DNA from 3 places in the Mesobacillus boroniphilus genome. Region 1 is predicted to be linked to each of the others. Evidence: predicted binding sites of a transcription regulator. Region 1 holds the regulator's gene; each other region holds the start of a gene.
What was found. Region 1 encodes Rex, which represses fermentation and respiration genes when NADH is low (regulators of the CRP and FNR family bind a similar motif). Its sites were predicted from a motif close to TTGTGAAATATTTCACAA; they were not measured.

Region 1 (5,483 bases):
TCAACGATAGTTTTTAATAAAGTTGATTTTCCGACACCATTTGGTCCAACCAGTGCAGTGCTGTCACCGCGCGAAAGGTTAAACGTGATATTCTTAGAGACCACTTCGTTTTGATAGCCGACAGCAAGCGCATCTACCTTCAGGACATCATTCCCGCTCTGGCGTTCAATTTGGAAGCTGAACGATGCAGATTTTTCATCACCCATCGGCCTGTCCAACCGGTCTATTTTTTCAAGCTGTTTCCGACGGCTCTGGGCACGCTTAGTTGTTGATGCCCTGGCCAGGTTACGCTGGATAAAATCCTGGAGCTTGGCAATCTCATCCTGCTGCTTCTCATACAGTTTCAGATCACGTTCGTAATTCGCGGCTTTATGCTCCAAATATGAGCTGTAATTGCCTGGGAACTTCGTCAGCAGGTGGCGGGAGATTTCATATACCTGGTTCACGACCTTATCCAGGAAGTAGCGGTCGTGTGAAACGATCAGTATGGCTCCGTTATAGCCCTGCAAATACTGTTCAAGCCAGGATAGCGTGTCAATATCAAGGTGGTTCGTCGGTTCATCCAAAATCAAAATATCCGGGCGGGTCAATAATAGCTTCGCCAATGCGAGTCTAGTTTTCTGTCCTCCGCTTAAAGTGGATATTTTTGTGGAATAATCAAAAGAATGGAAGTTCAGGCCGTGTAGGACGGAACGGATATCGGCTTCATACTGGTAGCCGCCTTTTTCCTTGAACTGGACTTGCAAAAGGTCGTATTCCTTCAATACTCTTTCGTATTCTGTCGCGTTTGACAGGGTGTCAGAATCCGACATTTTTTCCTCGAGACGGCGCAAATCTTTTTCCATGCTGTGCAGATGGTCAAAAACAGCTAGCATTTCATCCCAGATGCTTTTCTCGGATTCCAGACCGGTATTTTGGGCAAGGTATCCAATTGTCGTACCTTTTGGGCGGATGATTTCGCCGCCATCGTGCGATTCGTAGCCGGCGATGATTTTTAGCAGTGTCGATTTGCCTGCCCCGTTTCGGCCGACGAGCGCTACACGGTCATTTGTCTGTATTTCAAACTTTATATTCGATAAAATAAGATCAGCAGCAAAATATTTTGAAAGCTGATTAACTTGTAATAATATCATTATTTTTCACCTCTATTGCCTTAGAGATAGTGTAACCCAATAATATAGGCACGGCAATATGTGCGAACTGCTATAGGTGGTAAGGTGTAAAAAATTCCCTATGTATTGTGAACACTGAAACAAAGTTCACACACAAGTTTGACAAAATAGTGTATCATTTGGTAGAAAGGAGCTTTAACATGGCAGAATTTACGCATTTTAACGAAGAGGGAAGAGCGAAGATGGTCGATGTAAGTGAAAAGCCGGAGACGGTCCGTACGGCAGTCGCCCATTCCAGCATAACCGTAAACGAAGATATATATATGAGAATCACTGAAAATAAAATGAAAAAAGGGGATGTACTTGCTGTCGCGCAGGTAGCAGGCATCATGGCGGCGAAAAAAACCTCTGAAATAATCCCGATGTGCCACCCGATTCCATTGACAGGCATTGACCTTTCATTCGATTGGGAGCAAAATGGTAGTGACTATGTTTTAAATATCGCAGCAGCTGTAAAAACAAAAGGAAATACGGGTGTAGAAATGGAAGCGTTAACAGCAGCTTCAGCATGTGCGCTGACTGTTTATGATATGTGCAAGGCCGTTGATAAAGGCATGGTGATCGGCAAGACGTATCTTGTCGAAAAAACCGGCGGAAAGAACGGCGATTTTAAGAGAGAAGAGAAGTTGAGATAGAAAAACGGACAGGGTGGAGGATGGAGAATGACGAATGATGCTATGAAGATTCCGCAGGCAACCGCAAAACGTTTGCCACTATATTACCGGTTCTTATTGAACTTGCATTCTTCAGGGAAGCAAAGGGTATCATCCGCAGAGTTAAGTGAAGCGGTAAAAGTGGATTCTGCGACAATCCGAAGGGATTTTTCCTACTTTGGAGCTTTAGGTAAAAAGGGATACGGATATAATGTTAATTACCTGCTTACCTTTTTCCGTAAGACACTCGATCAGGATGAACTGACGAAGGTTGCCTTAATTGGTGTCGGTAATCTCGGAACAGCGTTTTTAAATTATAATTTTTCCAAGAACAATAACACGAAAATCGAGATTGCGTTTGATGTGGCACCGGACAAGGTTGGCACGAAGATTGGAGACGTAGCAGTGTATCACATGGACGACCTTGACAAGGTTGTCGTCGAGGAAGGTATTCAGGTGGCAATCCTGACGGTTCCATCAGCTGTGGCGCAGCCGATAACAGACCGATTGGTACAGGCTAATATCAAGGGAATCCTCAACTTCACCCCGGCGAGGCTGAATGTGCCGCCGTCCATAAGGATCCACCACATTGATTTGGCGGTGGAGCTGCAGTCATTGATTTACTTTTTAAAGCATTATCCGACAGATACTGAAACAACTGAAACAGTAGAATAAAAAATAGCTCCTTCATCTGAAGGAGCTATTTTTTCTGTATATTTTTCAGTTTAAAATGGAACATAATCATTCTGATGCCGGACCCGAAGTCGAACGTAGCGAGGGCCACAAGCAAATAGCTGAAGAATCCCCAGCCTGTCTCGTTTACATTCTGGATGGCGAAATAGGTGAATAAGCTGCCTAACAAGATGTAGACAATGCCTGAAAATAAAGGCGATTGCTTCATAACTTAAAATCCCCCAATAAAGCTTTGAATTTTCTCTGCTTCTTTTATCATTCTCTCAATGTCTTCCCTAAATACGGATTGAAGCAGGACAACCATTGTATTCATTGTAACATGGGCAATGATTGGCACGATGATACGCTTTGTTTTCACATAAAGGAAAGCAAAGGTGAAGCCCATTGCTGAGTAAAGAATCACATGCTCCGGCTCCATATGCGCGAGTGCAAAAATGACAGAGCTGATCAGAGCGGCGAAAAAGAAATTCATTTTCTTATGCAGACTGCCGAAAATGATTTTCCGGAAGACGATCTCTTCTAAGATTGGTCCGATTATCGAGCTGACCAGGATGACAACCGGGAATCTTTCAATCAACTTAATGATTTCCTGTGTATTTTCCGAGCCCATTTCAATGCCAAGCATGTTTTCGATGCTTGCCGCGATTGATTGGGCGAACAGAGCAAGGAATACACCTGCGAAAGCCCAGGCAGCTGAGCTTGCCGGTGATGAAGCACCACGTAAGTCTGCATCTGTCCTGCGTTCCTTCCTTAGGAGCAGAAGCACGATTACAAGTGTTAGCGAAAAGCTGATCACGAGCCAGTAGGGAATCGAGATGGTCTCCATTTCCTCAAGACTTTTCCCCATTGCGGCTCCGATAAATGCAATAATCGGGATGCCAATCAGGCTTGAAAGCTGCATGACAATATAAGCGATAATGACGTACCAGTATTCTTTTTTCAATATGATAATCTCCTTCTATTCGGATCGTCTATGTGTATGCCGTGAAAGCTATTATAAGAATGCTATCTATCCATTTTACTAGTAATCATCGAGAAAGTTCAAATATCAGGGCGCTTCGTGAATGTTTTGGTTAAGATTCCTTGGAACTGGCATACTCTTTAAGGTGCTCTTTTTTAGCCAGGCTTCCTTCAGAAAACGCGAAATATGGTACTTGCTGTCGAAGGGAATGAGGTTGAATTTAATGCTAAATTTTATAAAAAAAGTTAGGCTTCACGCTTGCAAAAAAAATGGAGATTCATTATTATATAAATTGTGTTAGCACTCTATCGAGGAGAGTGCTAATAAAAAAATTCTACATATAATTTGAGGAGGTTGTTTCACTTGATCAAGCCACTAGGAGATCGCATTATTATCGAGCTTGTTGAGTCTGAAGAAAAAACTGCAAGCGGTATCGTTTTACCCGACACAGCGAAAGAAAAACCTCAAGAAGGTAAAGTCGTAGCTGTTGGAACAGGCCGTGTTCTTGAGAACGGCGAGCGCATTGCTCTTGAAGTTGCAGTCGGAGACCGCATTATCTTCTCAAAATACGCAGGCACAGAAGTAAAGTACCAGGGAACTGAGTACCTAATCCTACGTGAAAACGACATTCTTGCAGTAGTACAATAATCACTGCGATTATAGACAGAACGTTAAATATTAAAAATTTGAGGAGGTCTTTCTACAATGGCTAAAGAAATTAAGTTCAGTGAAGAAGCACGCCGCGCGATGCTTCGCGGGGTTGATTCTCTTGCAAACGCAGTAAAAGTAACTCTTGGACCAAAGGGACGCAACGTGGTTCTTGAGAAGAAATTCGGTTCACCTCTTATCACTAACGATGGTGTAACGATCGCGAAAGAAATCGAACTTGAAGATGCATTCGAAAACATGGGTGCTAAGCTTGTTGCTGAAGTAGCCAGCAAAACAAACGACGTTGCTGGTGACGGCACGACTACTGCAACTGTTCTTGCTCAGGCGATGATCCGCGAAGGTCTTAAGAACGTAACTGCCGGCGCTAACCCAATGGGCATCCGCAAAGGTATGGAAAAGGCTGTTGTAACAGCTGTTGAAGAGTTGAAAGCTATTTCTAAGCCAATCGAAGGCAAAGCTTCTATCGCACAAGTTGCGGCTATCTCTGCTGCTGACGAAGAAGTTGGACAATTGATTGCTGAAGCGATGGAGCGCGTTGGCAACGACGGCGTTATCACAATCGAAGAATCTAAAGGCTTCACGACAGAATTGGATGTTGTTGAAGGTATGCAGTTCGACCGCGGATATGCATCTCCTTACATGGTAACTGATTCTGACAAGATGGAAGCAGTTCTTGAAAACCCATATATCCTGATCACTGACAAGAAGATCGGCAATATCCAGGAAATCCTTCCTGTCCTTGAGCAAGTTGTACAGCAAGGCAAGCCATTATTGATCGTTGCAGAAGATGTTGAAGGTGAAGCACTTGCTACATTAGTAGTCAACAAGCTTCGCGGAACATTCAACGCAGTAGCTGTCAAGGCTCCTGGCTTCGGTGACCGCCGTAAGGCTATGCTTGAAGACATCGCTGCATTGACTGGCGGTGAAGTAATCACTGAAGAGCTTGGCCGTGACCTTAAGTCTGCTACAATCACTTCTTTGGGACGCGCTTCTAAAGTTGTTGTTACAAAAGAAAACACAACAGTCGTTGAAGGTGCTGGAGACAGCGCTCAAATTGAAAGCCGCGTAAACCAAATCCGCGTTCAAATGGAAGAAACAACTTCTGAGTTTGACCGTGAAAAATTACAAGAGCGCCTTGCTAAGCTAGCTGGCGGTGTTGCAGTAATCAAGGTTGGTGCTGCTACTGAAACTGAATTAAAAGAACGCAAGCTTCGCATTGAAGATGCCCTTAACTCAACTCGCGCTGCAGTTGAAGAAGGAATCGTATCAGGCGGTGGCGTAGCGCTTCTTAACGTATACAACAAAGTGGCTGGAATCCAAGCTGAAGGCGACGAA
Region 2 (5,483 bases), on a different contig from region 1:
GCCCAGCTTCTGTGGTCGATCACTTCGGCATGGACCTCTGACAGATGGTTACGAATTTTACGGACATGCTCTTCATCAGAGTGGATCAACATACTAGTTGGGGATGTCTTCAAATATCTCCTCAAATCGCCTGTCGTGATATTTGGATTTCCCATATTAAAGATGTCCATCAGTTTTTCATCATGATAATGGACATATACATCGTCGATTACTTCGGCAATGATGTTGTAGAACTTGAAATCATCAAGTGCTTCGACAATATCCTTGGCTACATCGATTGAAAGTGGAGAATGGTGCACTCCCCAACTATTATCAAGCGGGTGGTGGGTAAACGCGCCATTGAAGTTAACGATCGGCGTATCAAGTTTAAGCTCATGGTAGTACATCTCGCTGGATCGGAATGGTCTTCCTGTCGCAATCATGACAACATGGCCTGCTTCTCGTGCCTTTTTAATCACATGTTTGTTCTTTTCTGAGATCGTTTTATCATCTGTAAGTAATGTTCCATCAAGATCTAAAGCAATTAAATGTTTTTCAGCCATAAATACTCCTTCTTAACACTTTTTTTCTTTATCTAAATATTAAATTTTGGCACTAAGACTAGTGTCTAGCTACAGCGCCTAGCCCCCTCGAGTCACTTCGGTCCGCCCAATGAAGTCAAAGAACGACTTCACCGGTCGGCCCTCCAGTGCTTGTCGGGGCTGACCAAGGCGCTTCCGCTTTTCATAATGATATGCGTATGATTGGCTCTTTTTTCGTAAGAGTTCTACAATACATATATTGGATGATGGTTAATTGGTCTTATAACCACTATGGTAACCATTTTACATATAAAATGTAAAAAAATCATTTTAGATACTTAAAAGATCGGTAAATTTAATATCAGTTCGATGCAGGAGGGTTAATCATTGATTTTGGTCGAAAAGAAACGCATTCAACATATTCCCGTTCTCCATATTGTAAAACAAAAGCAATTTTCAGATAGAATGCCTTTGATTGTTTTTTTGCATGGGTTTACGAGCACTAAAGAACGAAACATGCATTATGCTTATCTTATTGCGGAAAAAGGCTTTAGGGTCATTATGCCAGAGGCGAAATATCATGGAACTCGCAGTGAAGGACTGTCAGAGACGGAGCTTAGCTACCGTTTCTGGGACATCGTCATCACGTCGATTGAGGAACTTTCAACAATCAAACAGGAATTGGTTGAGGAAGGTTTGGTGGATCCCGCAAGAATCGGTGTTGCAGGAACATCAATGGGCGGCATTACGACACTTGGCGCATTGGCAAGGTATGAATGGATAAAAGCTGGTGTCAGCTTGATGGGGAATCCTTCATTTGAGGATTTTGCTCTATGGCAGCTGAACGAAATGGAAAAAAGGAATATTCAGATTGGGCTGTCAAAGGAACAAGTATCAGATTTGCTGAACTTGCTTAAAAAGTATGACCTAAGCCTTCAGCCTGAAAAATTGAACAAGCGCCCGCTGTTATTCTGGCATGGAAAGATAGACCCAGTCGTCCCATATCAAGCTGCTTATCATTTTTACGAGCAAAACAGGAAAAGCTATGAGGGAACAAATGGGATGTTTGAATTCATCACAGATGAAAATGCCGGACACAATGTATCAAATGCAGGTGTGGAGGCAACTGCAAATTGGTTTGAAAAGCATTTATGATGCCTTTCCGCTTTTAATGCGTATAAATCATTGTTATGATAGAAATAGGTTACAGCAATAAAAAAGGAGTGTTCACCGATGGACCAAGATTTAAAAGATAGCCTTATGGGTGCGCTTGAGATGGTCGTTGACCCCGAACTTGGCGTTGATATCGTTAATTTGGGGCTAGTATATGATGTGGATTTGAACGAGGAAGGGCTTGCGACAGTGACAATGACATTGACGTCTATGGGCTGCCCGCTTGCAGGCACGATTGTTGAGCAGGTTAAATTAGCTCTTTCCGACCTACCGGAAGTTAAAGATACAGAAGTAAATATCGTGTTCAACCCGCCGTGGTCTAAGGACATGATGTCCCGTTACGCAAAAATCGCATTAGGCGTAAGGGATTAAGGTATAATCTCGAAGCAGCAGGAAACCTTCCTGCTGCTTTTTCTATTATTGAGGGTGTCCCATTAATCTCAGGTCACAAAATTGTCATACAAAAAGGCGATTATGGGTCTATTTATGTGAGTTAGTTCACTTAATCATGTTGGAAACACTTATATACTTCTTTTATAGAGAAGTACTTAAGGAGGCGCCAATGATGTTTGAAAGAGATTTTAACAAAGACCCATTCATTGTGATTTGGGAACTTACTAGAGCCTGCCAATTAAAATGCCTGCACTGCCGTGCGGAAGCACAATATAGAAGAGATCCGCGTGAATTGTCCTTTGAAGAAGGTAAAGCGCTGATTGACCAAATGTATGAAATGAATAATCCGATGCTTGTGTTTACGGGTGGGGACCCTTTGATGAGGGAGGATGTTTTTGATATCGCAGAGTATGCGGTGAAAAAAGGCGTGCGTGTTTCGATGACACCGAGTGCGACACCTAATGTGACGAAGGAAGCGATTGAAAAGGCGAAGTCAGTTGGGTTATCCCGCTGGGCATTCAGTATCGACGGGCCAACTGCTGAAGTCCATGACCACTTCAGGGGAACAGCAGGTTCTTTTGATTTAACGATGGAAAGAATCAAGTATTTGCATGAGCTGGAAATCCCGATTCAGATCAATACGGTTATTTCACGGTACAATATTGAGTATTTAGATGAAATGGCAAAGATGGTTGAAGATTTGGATTGTGTCCTTTGGAGTGTGTTTTTCCTTGTTCCGACAGGACGCGGCCAGGAAAAGGACATGATCTCTCCGGTAGAGCATGAAAAAGTCTTCACTTGGCTGTATGATTTAAGCAAAAGGGTAAAGTTCGACATTAAAACGACTGCGGCGCAGCATTATCGCCGGGTTGTGATCCAGCAAAAAATGCGCGAAGCAAAGGAGCATACAGAAGAAATTGATTATTTGACCGCGCTGACTAAGGAAGGGTTGACTGGGTCTATCGACGGCCTTGGACGTGCGCCAAAAGGAGTCAACGATGGCAATGGTTTTGTGTTCATTTCCCACGTTGGAGATGTCTATCCAAGCGGACTGCTCCCTGTGAAAGCAGGGAACGTAAGGGAACAGCCGCTTGCAGAAATTTACAGGGATTCGCCTGTCTTCAAGTCATTGAGGAATCCGGATGAGTACAAAGGAAAATGCGGAGTGTGCGAGTTCAGGTATGTATGCGGGGGTTCACGTTCAAGAGCATACGCCATGACCGGTGATTACCTGGAGAGCGAGCCATTCTGCGTATACATCCCTAAAGCGCTGAGAAAACAAAAACAGGAGAGCTAATAAGCTCTCCCGCCTCTGGCAAAATTACTTTCAACATGAAAAGCGAGTGAATCCAAAAGGGGATTTACTCGCTTTTTATCATTAATCTATGGAACAAAATACCGCCGGGCAGTTTTCGCAGCCGATTTCCTGTCGCAAATAATCCACATCATGAATTAGGATTTTACCTTTTTTAATTGAAATGATTCCTTCACGCTTCAAGTCGTTCAGGATGCGGTTTGTGCTTTCGCGGGAGGTGCCGCAGAAGTTTGCCAGCTCCTGGTTTGTTAACGGCAGGTCGATCAAAATGCCGGCATCTTTATTGATACCATAGCTGTTAGTCATTCGGATCAAGGTAGAAAATAATGCTCCTTTTTTTCCGTTAAGTACAAGATCGCGGAATTTAGTCTGAGTTTTACGGAAATGATCGCTCATCCACTTCATGAATTCAAATGCAAGTTTTGGATTGTGGAATATCTCCTTTTCAATTACATCTTTTCTGATTGCTGCGATTTTCGCATCCTCGAGGATAAGCGCACTTAAGAGATACTTAGGTGCATCAGTAAAAAGTGTCAATTCTCCACAAATATCGTTTTCCCCACAAATTCTTAAGGCAAGCTCGCGGCCATCCTGGGTGACTTTGCTGATTTGGACCTTGCCGCCAAGGATCAAATAAAGCTCCTCTGCCTCCATGCCTTCCTGGAACAGGTAAGAACCTTTTTTCACCTGGATCGTCCGGTCGGCAAACTGGAGTAATTCTTTAATTTCAATCGAATGAGTTACTTTAGTTGTGTTTGGCATGGTCATCACCCTTTTTAAAAAATTTGCTCTGCTAAAGATTGTCGCTAATGGTTGAAATTTAAACATAGACCAAAATATCTGAGTCACGTCATGAACAGTTGATTTTCCGTAACGAGTAATTTGTTTGTAACAATAATAACACCGTCATAGTGTTAATCGGATATCGAATCACCAATTGTCAAAATGTCGTCACATTTAAATGGTTGTATGTTCACAATTCAGAAACAAATAACCCCAGTTCTATTATACCGGTATTAAAGAGCAGCGGCAGCAGGGTTTGGAGCTAACTGTGACGTTTTGTTGAACAACAAAAAAGGTGTGAAGTTAATCACATAATAACGTTGAAGAGTTTTCTACGATTGAACAAAAGAGAATATTTTTGCTCGCTAGATTTTGAAAAAGCTTTTTAGAACTTAATTGAAAGGATGTTTGAAGATGGCAAGGATCAAACAATGGGAACCAGAGAACGATGAATTTTGGTTAAAGGAAGGAAAAGCCCATGCCCAGAGGAATCTTTGGATTTCAATTCCGGCCTTATTCCTTGCTTTTATCGTATGGCAGATTTGGTCTGTTACTGCTGTAAGGTTGAATGATGCCGGTTTTAATTTTACATCAAGTGAATTATTCACCCTCGCGGCGCTTCCGGGGCTTGTGGGAGCAACCTTCAGGATTTTCTTTACCTTCATGCCAGGAGTGTTTGGGGGAAGGAACTGGACAGTCATTAGTACAGCTTCCTTGTTAATCCCGGCAATCGGGATAGGGATTGCCGTACAGAACCCTGAGACATCTTTTACGACCATGGCTGTTTTAGCGGCTTTGTGCGGAATCGGCGGTGGGAACTTTTCCTCCTCCATGGCAAATATCAGCTTCTTTTTTCCTAAAAGGCTTAAAGGATCTGCCAACGGACTCAATGCAGGGATAGGCAACCTTGGAGTGAGTGCTGTTCAATTTTTAACACCGATTGTCATAACAACAGGAATCTTTTCTGGCATTTTTGGTACTTCGCAGCTGATGCCTGATGGCAAGGAAGTCTGGATACAAAATGCAGCATTTATATGGATTGTCCCAATAATAATTGTTGCAATTGCCGCATTCTTTGGGATGGATAACCTTCCGAACGCAAAGCAATCGTTCAAAGAACAGTCAATTATTTTCAAAAACAAACACACTTGGATTATGTCTTGGATTTATACAATGTGCTTCGGGTCATTTATTGGTTATGCTGCGGCATTCCCATTGCTGATCAAATCGGAATTCCCTGAAGTCAATGCATTGCAGCTGGCATTTCTGGGTCCTTTCGTTGGCGCAGCAGTACGGCC
Region 3 (5,483 bases), on a different contig from region 1:
GAGTGTATCATGAAGCCTTATCTTAAATTTGCAGGAATGGTTATAACCTCGACAATTGTCATGTTCATGTTCAAATACTGGAGCACCTATAAAGTGGACCATGTATTTTTTAGCGAAACAAGGGCTTATATGGCCTTATTGATGGGTGCGACAATGGCAATCATCATGCTGATTTTTATGACGCATATGCTAAAAAACCGCAAAGTGAATATAGGAATTGCTGCGGGCAGTATAGTTGTATTTTTCCTGTCCCTATTCTTATTACGCAGCCAAACCCTTGTCGATGATACAGATTATATGGAAGCCATGATTCCTCACCATTCCATTGCGATTTTGACCAGTGAACGTGCCGAAATATCTGACCCGCGAGTGAGAAAGCTTGCCGATGAAATCATTAAGGCCCAAGAAAAAGAAATTGCAGAAATGAAAGTATTAATAGAAGACCTTGATGATGAACAATAAGTTTCGCTAAAACAGGCTGCCTATTCGGCAGCTTGTTTTATAGGGTTGGAGCCTTCTTGGCTTCGGTCACCTTATAAAAGAAGCGCAATGAAGCCCCATCCTGTTATGCCAAAGCCAGCGACCAGGACCAGTGTCAGGCCGATCAGCTGTTTGTTTTCTTTCTTTTGCTGATACAAATATTCCTTGTAATCAATCTCCCCGCGGGCGAATTGAAGTCCGAGTTCATCTGGCTCGATTCGGTATTGATTCCCTTCCTTATCTGCCAATACGATCTTGGAAATCACTCCTGGGTTGTTGGCTGGGAGGGGTTCGCCTTGTTCAAAGGCAAAACTGCCTTCGCCGATAAATTCGATATACAGCGGGCGATACTTTGTGTATTGCCGGATTTGTTCCGCAAAATGGTACGCCTGCTGCTCGATGTTATGATGGGAAACACACATTTTTTTCACCTCACTACAATTATATTTAAAAAGGGCAAAAAAGGAACACCAAGTGTGATTGCTTCACCTTCTATACAGGAATTGCAGTTATAATGTTCACGGAAGCATAGGACGTACCCCTTACTTACATAATGCACTATTTTACACATAGGATTTATTTGACAGCAGCAGCGATGAAATAGAAGCAGAGAGAACGTCCCTATTCATATCAGAAAGTAGGTCATTAGCGTGAAAACGGAAAAAATCCCTTCAGTACAGGGCAAGATCTTCTCTATATCGGTGACGGCAGCGACAACAGTGTGAAGACTTTAAACCCAGTAACAGGGCATTTCCTCGGGGCTTTTGTCGTACCAGAAAGCGGCGGCTTACTATTGAGGATACAGAAGCACAGGGACGTACCATACCCTGTGCTTTTTCTGTTTGCTGTAAAGAAGGGCCCTTCCATTTGCATTGTTGCATTTGTTCACTTTTTATTCATGTTCTTAGAGCGGAAATGACAATATGATATAAGTAGGGAATCGATTTAAAGGTGGGTTAATAGATGAAGAAAGAAATCCGCTTGAATTTAATCTCGCATCTGGTTTCGCAGCATGAAATCAAAACACAGGAGGAGCTTTGTAACATTCTCCAGCAAAACGGAATGTCCGTTACTCAAGCAACTGTGTCGAGGGATATCAGGGAATTGAAACTAGTTAAAGTTCCAGCGAAAAATGGTCATCAAAAATATGATTATTCAACATCACATGAGCAGTCCGTCAAAAAAAAACTCCAGAATAGATTGAAAGATGCTCTAATCAAGATGGAGCCTATCCATTATTTTGTTTTAATTAAAACTCTGCCAGGTCATGCTCATTCCTTTGGAAGTTTGCTGGATGCCCTCGAGTTTAAGGGGAAGGTAGGAACGATTTGCGGAAATGATACTTGTCTCGTGATTTGTTCATCACCTGATGGTGCGGAAGCCTTCCATAAGTTACTTGAATCCTATCTCGATGAATAGTCAAAACACAGGAATGGGAGTGGTCAGAATGTCCAATGCAAGAGTTATCAATATCCATCCGTTATCGGAATTACAGGAATTTGATATTTTCTCATCGATCTCAATTAAGACACTCCAGAAATACCTCCCATATTTTTATTATCGGACCTATAAAAAAAATCAATGTTTGTTCATGGAAGGGGATCCTAGAGATAAAATTTTTTTTCTGCTTGAAGGATATGTCGCTTTTGAAAGAGGCAGCGAAGAGGGGAAAATGCTCTATTTGGATATCGTCAAAAGTAAGCAAATGTTCCCGTATGGTGGGATTTTTGAAGAAAAGACATATCATGAGACTGCTACCGCATTGACGGATATCAAAGTTTTTTTTATCCAGACAACGGTCATGGAAGAATTATTAAAGAAAAACCCGAAACAATTATTGAACATTATCGCTAAATTGACGAAAATACTGAATCTCCATAAAGATCGGGTGGAAAAAATCCTCATTCCAAATGCACAGGAAAGAGTGCTCCATACGCTTCAATTCCTGATGGATGATCTAGGGGAAAAGAAAGGTGAGGAAGTTGTCATACCTTGTCCTCTCACGGCTTTCTGCATTTCCAAGATTTCAGGTACGACAAGAGAAACAGTCAGCCTCATCATGAACCAGCTGAAAAGGGAAGGAATTATATCTATAAAGTCTAAAGTGATCACAATCCATGAGACTGAATATTTAAGGAATATTTAATAATCTGTGCGTTGCTGACTCTTCAAGAGTCAGCTTTTTTTTATGAAGTTGTTAGAAAAGACTTTTACCTCAAGAATTTTCTCAATTTTAGAACTTTACAAGTGAACTTTTTATGACATCCACTGTTTATTCAAGATATCAGACAAATATCGGTTGAAATTATACAGTTCATACATAAATATTCACTTTCTTTAATGAGGAAAACAAAAAAATGTGAAGGATTTAACAAATGGTTTGTAATCACTCTAACAAAAGAAAGCGCTAACATTTATTAAAATATAGGTATAGCAAGGTTATTAATCAAAAGGAGGAAAGAAGAAGATGAAGCTGATCGCAGACAATACCTGTCAAGAAAAGTCTCTAAATAAGGGAAAGCCCCCCATCAATGTGACATCTGAAATAGGCAGGTTAAGAACAGTAATGCTTAAACGTCCTGGAAAAGAAGTAGAGAATCTTGTTCCAGAGTACCTTCACAGACTCTTATTCGATGATATACCTTATTTGCCAATAATACAAAAGGAACATGATTTTTTTGCAGAAACATTGAGAAGCAGAGGAATTGAAGTTCTGTATTTGGAGCAATTATTTGTAGAAGCCTTAACAAGTGAGGAAATTAAAATTCAATTTATTGATGAAATGCTGCGTGAATGCCATGCCCATGTAAATGGGGCCTCTATCGTATTGAAGGAATATTTACTTTCATTTTCGACAGAGCAAATGGTTGACAAAATTATGAGCGGAGTCCTCAAAAAAGAAATTGACTCTGAAAAAAAGACACATCTTTATGAATTTATGGATGATCACTATCCATTCTATTTGGACCCCATGCCTAACCTATATTTCACAAGAGACCCTGCAGCCAGCATCGGGAATGGGCTGACGATCAATAAGATGAGAGAGCCCGCAAGGCAACGTGAGTCATTGTTCATGGAATACATCATAAAATATCATCCTCGATTTGCTGGAAAAGATGTGCCTGTTTGGTTAGATCGTGATTATCCATTTTCAATTGAGGGTGGGGATGAGCTCGTTCTAAGCAAGGAAGTGATTGCGATTGGGGTTTCCGAGCGTACCTCTGCAAAAGCAATCGAGAAATTGGCGCTGAATCTTTTCAAGAAACAAGCATCTTTCAAAAAAGTGATGGCAGTTGAGATTCCAAAATGTCGGGCATTCATGCATCTTGACACTGTTTTTACAATGGTCGATTATGATAAATTCACGATTCATCCAGAAATACTAGGTCCGCAAGGAAACTTAAATATTTATATCCTTGAAAAAGGGGTGGATGAAGGTACTCCGAAAATTTCATTCCGCACAGATCTGCAGGAAGCGTTAAAGGAAGTATTGGGGCTTGATGACATTATCCTGATTCCATGTGGAGGGGGAGATGAGATTGCAGCATCCCGTGAGCAGTGGAATGATGGGTCTAATACACTTGCCATTGCACCAGGTGTTGTGGTTACGTACGACAGAAACTATATTTCAAATGAATTGCTGCGCAAGAACGGCATCGAAGTTCTTGAAATTCCAAGTTCAGAGCTTTCAAGGGGCCGTGGGGGTCCACGTTGTATGAGCATGCCAATCTTCCGTGAAGATATTTAACTACAATCAATATAAGGGGAGAGATCGATATGGTAACAGTAGTTTCTAATTTTCAAGGTAAAAGTTTCTTGGCTGAAAAGGATTTTTCAAAGGAAGAGTTTGTTTATTTGATCGACCTGGCTTTGAAATTGAAAGAAGAAAAACAGAACGGGATTCCTCACCGTCATCTTGAAGGCAAGAATATTGCACTGCTATTCGAAAAGCCATCAACCCGGACTCGCTGTGCTTTTACAGTGGCATGTACAGACTTAGGTGCACACCCTGAATATTTAGGAAAAGATGATATTCAATTAGGAAAAAAAGAATCGATTGAAGATACCGCAAAGGTCTTGGGGCGTATGTTTGATGGAATTGAATTCCGCGGATTCGAACATCGTAAAGTCGAGATGCTGGCAGAGCACTCAGGTGTCCCTGTCTGGAATGGATTGACTGATTTATGGCATCCGACTCAAACACTTGCTGATTTCCTCACTGTGAAAGAAAACTTTGGACGACTTGCAGGAATTAAATTTGTTTATGTCGGTGATGGCCGAAACAATGTTGCCAATAGTCTTCTTATTGGTGGAGCACTTGTCGGCATGGATGTAAGGATCTGTGCTCCTGAGTCTTTGTTCCCGGCTTCTGAGATTGTCGAATTAGCGAATGAGTTGGCGAAGGATTCCGGAGGCCGTGTCACAATTACAAGCGATGTAGCGGAAGGAGTCAGAGAAGCAGATGTTATTTACACAGACGTCTGGGTGTCAATGGGAGAGGAAGACAAGTTTGCTGAAAGAATCGAGCTGTTGTCTCCATATCAGGTTAACATGGAAATGATGAAAATGACAGGAAATGAAAAAGCCATCTTCCTGCACTGTCTTCCTGCCTTCCATGATCTTGAAACAAGCTACGGAAAAGACATCTACAACAATCATGGACTCGCTGAAATGGAAGTGACAGATGAAGTATTCAGAAGCGAACACTCAAAAGTTTTTGATCAGGCTGAAAACAGGATGCATACAATAAAAGCTGTGATGGCAGCTACGCTTGGGAACATAAGCTGAGGAGAAGGGACATATCGTCCCTTCTTTACTCCAGTATTCGAACCTAACAATATGGTTATTTGAATGGGGGATTTTCGTGGAAGAGCTGACTGAACTCATTCCTGAACTGAGGAAACTGGAAAGTCAATTTCATAATGCGCTGATGAATTCAGTAAGGATTCCAAGTGTAATCCAGGAAAATGAAGGGCAATATCCGTTTGGAGCCCAGATTGATT

Region 2: a site for Rex is predicted at 2,181-2,198, ahead of DYI25_RS01205 (TIGR04053 family radical SAM/SPASM domain-containing protein). Genes of this name have one in related genera too.
Region 3: a site for Rex is predicted at 2,838-2,855, ahead of arcA (arginine deiminase). Genes of this name have one in related genera too.

Annotation. Positions count from the first base shown of each region.
Region 1 covers NZ_QTKX01000007.1:4,387-9,869, forward strand. Annotated here, with positions in the region: gene DYI25_RS21950 (ABC-F family ATP-binding cassette domain-containing protein) at 1-1,133, opposite strand, end outside; gene moaC (cyclic pyranopterin monophosphate synthase MoaC) at 1,313-1,807, shown strand; gene DYI25_RS21960 (redox-sensing transcriptional repressor Rex) at 1,835-2,500, shown strand; gene DYI25_RS21965 (YdiK family protein) at 2,526-2,726, opposite strand; gene DYI25_RS21970 (CPBP family intramembrane glutamic endopeptidase) at 2,730-3,461, opposite strand; gene groES (co-chaperone GroES) at 3,843-4,127, shown strand; gene groL (chaperonin GroEL) at 4,185-5,483, shown strand, end outside.
Region 2 covers NZ_QTKX01000001.1:235,010-240,492, forward strand. Annotated here, with positions in the region: gene DYI25_RS01190 (Cof-type HAD-IIB family hydrolase) at 1-542, opposite strand, end outside; gene DYI25_RS01195 (prolyl oligopeptidase family serine peptidase) at 909-1,676, shown strand; gene DYI25_RS01200 (metal-sulfur cluster assembly factor) at 1,755-2,066, shown strand; gene DYI25_RS01205 (TIGR04053 family radical SAM/SPASM domain-containing protein) at 2,257-3,384, shown strand; gene DYI25_RS01210 (Crp/Fnr family transcriptional regulator) at 3,466-4,164, opposite strand; gene DYI25_RS01215 (NarK family nitrate/nitrite MFS transporter) at 4,600-5,483, shown strand, end outside.
Region 3 covers NZ_QTKX01000003.1:93,216-98,698, forward strand. Annotated here, with positions in the region: gene DYI25_RS17795 (DUF305 domain-containing protein) at 10-462, shown strand; gene DYI25_RS17800 (hypothetical protein) at 534-902, opposite strand; gene argR (arginine repressor) at 1,444-1,899, shown strand; gene DYI25_RS17810 (Crp/Fnr family transcriptional regulator) at 1,928-2,626, shown strand; gene arcA (arginine deiminase) at 2,948-4,228, shown strand; gene argF (ornithine carbamoyltransferase) at 4,258-5,268, shown strand; gene DYI25_RS17825 (M20 family metallopeptidase) at 5,345-5,483, shown strand, end outside.